2 regions of the uncultured Comamonas sp. genome follow, and region 1 is predicted to be linked to the other one. Evidence: riboswitches for the same ligand, from Rfam matches in the RefSeq annotation. Region 1 holds a riboswitch; the other holds the start of a gene.
What was found. Region 1 has a riboswitch for thiamine pyrophosphate ahead of ACHWUQ_RS22440 (long-chain fatty acid--CoA ligase). Riboswitches for the same ligand answer to the same signal wherever they lie in the genome.
Positions count from the first base shown of each region.

Region 1 (3,408 bases):
CTGCTGAGCACCGGCACCTCGACCTCCAGCCGCTTGCCTGCACGCTCAAACACCAGCACCTGCCAGCGCAGCTGGTTGTCATCCAGGCCAGGCAGGTAGCCGGCCCGTAGGCGCTCGGCCATGCGCTCAGGCGCTTGTGCCTGCATCATGCGCGCGCCGCTTGCACAAACTCATCAACCGCCAGCGAGCAGCCCTTGGCAGCGGCCCCTTCGGCCCGGCCCAGCAGCAAAAAGCCGCCCTCGGCCCACTGGCCCACATCCTCGGTCAGGATGGTGCTGACCGCGTTGTAGTTGGCCAGGTCGCAGTGCACCAGGATGCCGCGCTCGCCCGGCGCCACACTGCGGCCGCTGACGGGCTCGACCAGGCGCGAGCGAATCCAGTGCGGTCCGGATTTGACCGAGGGCAAGCGGGCATTGCCGTTGTCGTAGAACTGGGTGCTCAGCTCGGTCATGCCATACATGTTGATGCAGAGCTCGGGCGGCACGCCCAGCAGTTCGGTCAGGCCGGCATAAAAATCGGCCAACGGCAGATCGCGCGACTGGCCCTTGTAGCCGCCGGTGTCCAAAATGCGGCTGCCCGCCGGCAGCTGAAAGCGGCGGCCCTGGGCGCGCAGCGCATCCATCACATGCACGAGGCTGAAGCTCGCGCCCAGCAGCGCATAGGGCTGGCCGGTGCGCTCGGCCGCTTCCAGCACGGCGCAGAGCCCGTCCATATCCAGGCCCTCCGGCCCCAGAAAATAGCGGCTCTCCGGCGTACCAAAGCTCGACTTGGCCAGCGCCAGGTAATGCGCCAGCGAGGAGTTGGGCATGGCCACTTCATCGGGGAACAGGATGCCCATCGGCATGCGCGCCGTGCCCTGCATGAAGCGGGTGGCGAAGTGCTGCTGCATCGACAGGTCATACACCTGCAACGCCGGATGGAAATGCCGGCCCCGCGCGGCGCGGCCGGTGGTGCCGCTGGTCATGAAGACGCGTTCGGCCTGCGACCGCGGCTCGCTGCGCAGCTCCAGCGCCTTGAAAGCATCGATGGGCACGGCCGGGATGTCGCTCCAGGTCTTGACCGTGCGCGGGCTGGCGCCACGGCGCTGGCAAAAGCTGCGGAACGGCGTATTCGATGCGTATTGGTAGGCAAAAAGACGCAGCGCGAGCTGGTCAAACTGGTCATCGGTGCAGCCATCCATTGCGATGAATGCAAGCAGGTCTGCGACCAGCGTATCGGCCTTGTCCATGGAATTCCTTCAAGAGCGGTGACGTCATGCTCCGAAGGCTCCCCCCATGCGCGCAAGGCGCCCCATGGCAGGGAACTGGCTCTTCTTCCGCCGGAATGACCCGGTTCAAGTTCTCGGGTGTAGATCTCAGCACTGGCGTGCACCCCGGAGCAGGCGCCATCTTAACCGAGCACCACCGGCGCGAGGCCGAGCAGGCTTCAAGCCAGGGTCTGCGCCACGGTCAATCCCAGGACCTCCGCCAACCCCACGTCAGGGAAAGCACCAGGGCCACCGCGATGGTGCATGCGCGTCCTTCCACCAGTCGTACATGCACCAGGCCAAGGCATTTCCTGCCGATTCCTGCACCATATCCAGGCGGCGCGGTATCCACGTAACCCATTGTGGTGCCTTGCAAATTTTTTGCGGCAGATCAAAGCAGCCATGCTGGAAATCACCTAGTCCGGCACCCTTTTCTTCTGCGATTCAGTCTGTTAACTTATGTCCTGTCGACAGACGACTGTCGCTAGACGACATAAATTCAACGAGGACAACAATGCTTGCAATGGCTGATGCCGACGTCCAATCCGGCTACGACAAATCGCATACCGAGAGCGAACAGCGGGTTCGCGAAGACCTGGCCGCCGCCTACCGCCTGATGGCCCATTTCGGGATGGACGACAGCATCTACACGCACATCTCGGCGCGGGTGCCGGGCCGTACTGACCAGTTCCTCATCAACCCCTTTGGCACCCTGTTCAAGGACATCACGGCCAGCTCGCTGGTCAAGATCGACGCCGAGGGCCGCATCGTGGAAGACACGCCCTACCAAGTGAACCCGGCCGGCTTTGTGATCCACAGCGCCGTGCATGCCGCGCGGCACGACGCCGCCTGCGTCGTGCACTCGCACACCGAAGCGGGCGTGGCCGTCTCCTCGCTGCAATGCGGCCTGCAGCCCAGCAACCAGTGGGCACTGCAGTTCTACAACCGCGTCGTCTACCACACCTTTGAGGGCATCGCGCTGGATCTGCATGAGCGCGAGCGCCTGGTCGCCGACCTGGGCAGCACGGCCAAGGCGATGGTGCTGCGCAACCACGGCCTGCTCACCTTGGGCAACAGCGTCGCCGAGGCCTTCATCCTGATGCTGAACCTGGACCGCGCCTGCCGTGTGCAGCTGGCCATCCAGTCCAGCGGCCAGGCCATCAACCCCGTGCCGCCCGAGGTGTGCGAGCTGACCGCGCGCCAGTACGAAAGCGGCGACACCGATGTGATGCCCGGCCAGCCCAAGCGCGCCGACCCGCATGAGCGCGAATGGCAGGGCCTGCTGGGCTTTTTGCAGCCGCCCGGCCGCAGCCAATACCGCGACTGACCAGCGCGACGGACCTGCGACTGACGCCCCCGACCCTTGCATGCCGCCGCCTTCGCGGCCCCTCCGCCGCAACCCCAACGGGCCAGGCCCCCTCGATACCAAGACAGGAAGCAACCATGATCAATCGGCGTGAACTCATCTCCTACAGCCTGGCAGGAGCCGGCCTCAGCATCGCGGGCGTGCCCATGGCGGCCCTGGCACAGCAGACCAAGGGAACGATCAACGTGATGGTGCAGCCCGAGCCCTCGGGCCTGATGCTGGGCATCGTGCAAAACGGCCCGACCCAGCTGGTATCCGGCTATATCTACGAGGGCCTGCTGCGCTACGACGACAAGCTGGAGCCCCATGGCCTGCTGGCGACGGCCTGGAGCCGCTCCGACGACGGCCTGACCTATACCTTCAAGCTCAAGTCCGGCGTCAAGTGGCACGACGGCAAGCCCTTCTCGGCCGATGACGTGGTGTTCTCGGTCGACAAGTTTCTACGCAAGACCCATGCCCGCCTGCGCGCATCGCTGGAGCCGCTGGAGAGCGTGCGCGCCATCGATGCGCAGACGGTGGAGTTCAAGCTCAAGTACCCGTTTGGCCCCTTCATCAGCCTGTTCGACACCGGCTCGATGCCGATGATCCCCAAGCACATCTACGACAACACCGACTACGCTACCAACCCGGCCAATGCCAAGCCCATCGGCACGGGTCCCTTCAAATACAAGGAATGGGTGCGGGGCTCCTACATCCAGCTGGTGGCCAATGAGCTCTACCACACCAAGGGCGAGCCGATGGTGGAGAACCTCTACTTCCACATCATTCCCGATGCAGCCTCGCGCGCTGCGGCGTT
Region 1 is NZ_CAXYJV010000050.1:331,573-334,980, forward strand. It holds gene ACHWUQ_RS22435 (acyl-CoA reductase) at 1-149, opposite strand, end outside; gene ACHWUQ_RS22440 (long-chain fatty acid--CoA ligase) at 146-1,228, opposite strand; TPP riboswitch at 1,294-1,385, opposite strand; gene ACHWUQ_RS22445 (class II aldolase/adducin family protein) at 1,761-2,573, shown strand; gene ACHWUQ_RS22450 (ABC transporter substrate-binding protein) at 2,693-3,408, shown strand, end outside.

Region 2 (3,408 bases), on a different contig from region 1:
TGCACCAATGGCACTGGCGATATGGTCGTAGCCCGGCGCAATGTCGATGGTCAGCGGGCCCAGGGTGTAGAACGGTGCCTCATGGCAGTGCTTGAGCTGCTCGGTCATGTTCGCCTGGATCATGTGCATCGGCACATGGCCCGGGCCTTCGATCATGGTCTGCACATCGTGCTTCCAGGCCAGCTGGGTCAGCTCGCCCAGCGTCGCCAGCTCGGCAAACTGCGCTTCGTCATTGGCGTCCGAGGCGCAGCCCGGGCGCAGGCCGTCGCCCAGCGAGAAGCTCACGTCGTACTGCTTCATGATGTCGCAGATTTCTTCGAAATGTTCGTAGAGGAAGCTCTCGCGGTGGTGGGCCATGCACCACTTGGCCATGATGGAGCCGCCGCGCGAGACAATGCCGGTGCGGCGCTGGGCCGTGAGGTGGATATAGGCCAGGCGCACGCCGGCGTGGATCGTGAAATAGTCCACGCCCTGCTCGGCCTGCTCCACCAGCGTGTCGCGGAAGATCTCCCAGGTCAGGTCCTCGGCAATGCCGCCTACCTTCTCCAGCGCCTGGTAGATCGGCACGGTGCCAATGGGCACTGGCGAATTGCGCACGATCCAGTCGCGCGTGGTGTGAATGTTTTTGCCGGTGGACAGGTCCATCACATTGTCGGCCCCCCAGCGGATGGCCCAGACCAGTTTCTCGACCTCTTCCTCGATGCTGGAGGTCACCGCCGAGTTGCCGATGTTGGCATTGATCTTGACCTTGAAGTTGCGGCCAATGGCCATCGGCTCGATCTCGGGGTGGTTGATGTTGGCCGGGATGATGGCCCGGCCCCGCGCCACCTCGTCGCGCACAAATTCCGGCGTGATGATCTTGGGGATCGCCGCGCCCAGGCTGTTGCCCGCCAGGCGGGCCTCGCGCGCGGCATCGCGCTGGTACTCGGCCATCCATTCGCGGCGGCCGTTCTCGCGCAGCGCGACGTATTCCATCTCGGGGGTGATGATGCCCTTACGTGCATAGTGCATCTGGGTCACGTTGGCGCCGCTCTTGGCGCGGCGCGGCTGGCGCTGCAGTGCGGCGGCCTCGGCACGCAGTTGGGCCACGCGCAGGTCTTCTTCGCCGCGCTTGCCGCCATCGTCGAGGGCCACACGCGGGCGCCCCACGTAGTATTCGCTGTCAGCGCGCGCGGCAATCCATTCGGCGCGCAGCGCGGGCAGGCCCTGGCGCACATCGATGGCCACGGCCGGGTCGGTGTAGGGTCCGGAGGTGTCGTAGACGCTGACCCGCTCCCCGTTGGTCAGTGCAATATCGCGCACCGGCACTTGCAGCTGCGGGTGGATGGCACCGGGCAGGTAGGATTTGGTCGACGCAGGAAAAGGCTGGCGCGATCGGGCCAGCAGTTCGCTAAAGCGGGCGGCATCGGGGGCATCACCGGTGGCGGGGATGAACAGGGACTCAGGGGCGTTCATGGCAGTCTCCTCAAAGCGGTTGATTTCATCGAACGCTCCGGGACGTGCCGGCCCTGCTCTGTTGCAACACGCCAGGCATGGCTGCCTGGCCGCAACACGCCCATCGACTGCACCCCGGCCCGGCCGTGCTGTGCGTTGCGCCAGGGCCGCTGTGGGGTGGCCATGGCGGCACCTGTTGCGCGCTGACAGGTGCCGTCCCCAAAAAAGACAAAACCCCAGTGCGCGAGGCGCCTGGGGTGTGCGTAGCGGAGGGCTGCAAGCGCGTGCCATGCAACGCTGCCTGCCTTCCACCGCTGTGCTTTCAGGGTCCCGCTCTTCTTCCGCCGGCATGAACCGGATCAAGTTCGTCGGGTTCGCTAATCAGCAGTCTTGCAACTGCCTTTCGCATCTCAGCGCTTTCGCACACCCCGGAGCTGCGAGCAGTATAGCCGGTTCGTGCCGCGCCTGCAGACGCGTTTTTGCCGCGCTCTGGTGCTTACCCCAGTAGGCGCGCGCGAAGCAGCCTGCAACCATCGGGGCGCAGCCGCCCACCGGTGCGCCGCACCTGGCCGTCACGCTGTACGCCTGTCCATTTGAACAAGGAGACCTCCCGATGCAAGTTCCTGCAATGCCCTCTTTGCGTTCTGCCCGGCCGCACCGGCGACGAGCGATTGCGGCCGCTGCCGCTGGCTGCGTGCTGGCCCTGCTCAGCCAAGGCGCGCTGGCGCAAGACAAGGTCCGGATCGGCTTCATCACCGACATGTCCAGCGTCTACGCCGATGTCGATGGCAAGGGCGGGGCCCTGGCCTTGCAGATGGCGATTGACGACTTTGGCGGCAAGCTGCTGGGCAAGCCGGTGGAGCTGATGGTGGCCGACCACCAGAACAAGGCCGACCTGGCCGCATCGAAGGCCCGCGAGTGGTTCGACCAGCGCGATATGCAGATGCTGGTGGGCGGCACCACCTCCAGCACCGGCCTGGCGATGGCCAAGGTGGCCGAGGAGAAAAAGCGCCTCATCATCGTGAACGGCTCGGGCACCTCGGCGCTGACCAACGACCAGTGCAGCCCCTACACCGTGCACTACGCCTACGACACCGTGGCACTGGCCAAGGGCACGGGCGGCGCGATCGTGGGCCTGGGCGACAAGGACTGGTTCTTTCTGACGGCCGACTACGCCTTTGGCCATGCGCTGGAGGCCGATACCACCAAGGTCATCAAGGCCGCCGGCGGGCGCGTGGTGGGCGCCGTGCGCCACCCGATCAATGCCTCGGATTTCTCATCCTTCCTGCTGCAGGCGCAGAACTCCAAGGCGCAGATTCTGGCCATGGCCAACGCGGGCGGCGACACCATCAACACCATCAAGGCTGCGCGCGAGTTTGGTGTCACCAAGACCATGAAACTGGCTGGCCTGCTGCTGTTCAGCTCGGACATCCACAGCCTGGGGCTCAAGCAGACCGAAGGCCTGATGTTCACCGACAGCTGGCATTGGGATTTGAACCCCGAGAGCCGCAAGTTCTCGGACCGCTTCTTCGAGAAATTCAAGAAGATGCCGACCTCGCTGCAGGCGGCCGATTACTCGGCGATGATGACTTACCTGAAGACAGCGGACCGCATCAAGTCGACCGATTCGGACAAGGTGATGGCTGCGCTGAAGGCCGAGCCACTGTCCGACTTTTATGCCAAGGGCGTTGTCCGCCCCGATGGCCGGTATGCGCATGAGATGTACCTGATGCAGGTAAAGACCCCGGCCGAATCCAAAGGCGCCTGGGATTATTTCAAGGTGCTCAAGACGCTCAGCCCCGATGAGGTCTGGACCACCAAGGCCGAAAGCACCTGCAAGCTCTGGAAGTAAATCCTCCCGCTGCTGCCCAAAAACAAAGGCCTGCGCAATGCAGGCCTTTGACTTGGACGGGTCTGCGACCCTCCGCTATTTCTTCTTGCGGTCCATGAAGGCGATCAACTCGCCCATGATGC
Region 2 is NZ_CAXYJV010000038.1:82,158-85,565, forward strand. It holds gene thiC (phosphomethylpyrimidine synthase ThiC) at 1-1,455, opposite strand, end outside; TPP riboswitch at 1,754-1,875, opposite strand; gene ACHWUQ_RS13960 (ABC transporter substrate-binding protein) at 2,063-3,286, shown strand; gene ACHWUQ_RS13965 (branched-chain amino acid ABC transporter permease) at 3,362-3,408, opposite strand, start outside.
Region 2: it holds a riboswitch for thiamine pyrophosphate, as region 1 does, so the genes downstream of both, thiC (phosphomethylpyrimidine synthase ThiC) here and ACHWUQ_RS22440 (long-chain fatty acid--CoA ligase) in region 1, are expected to answer to the same signal.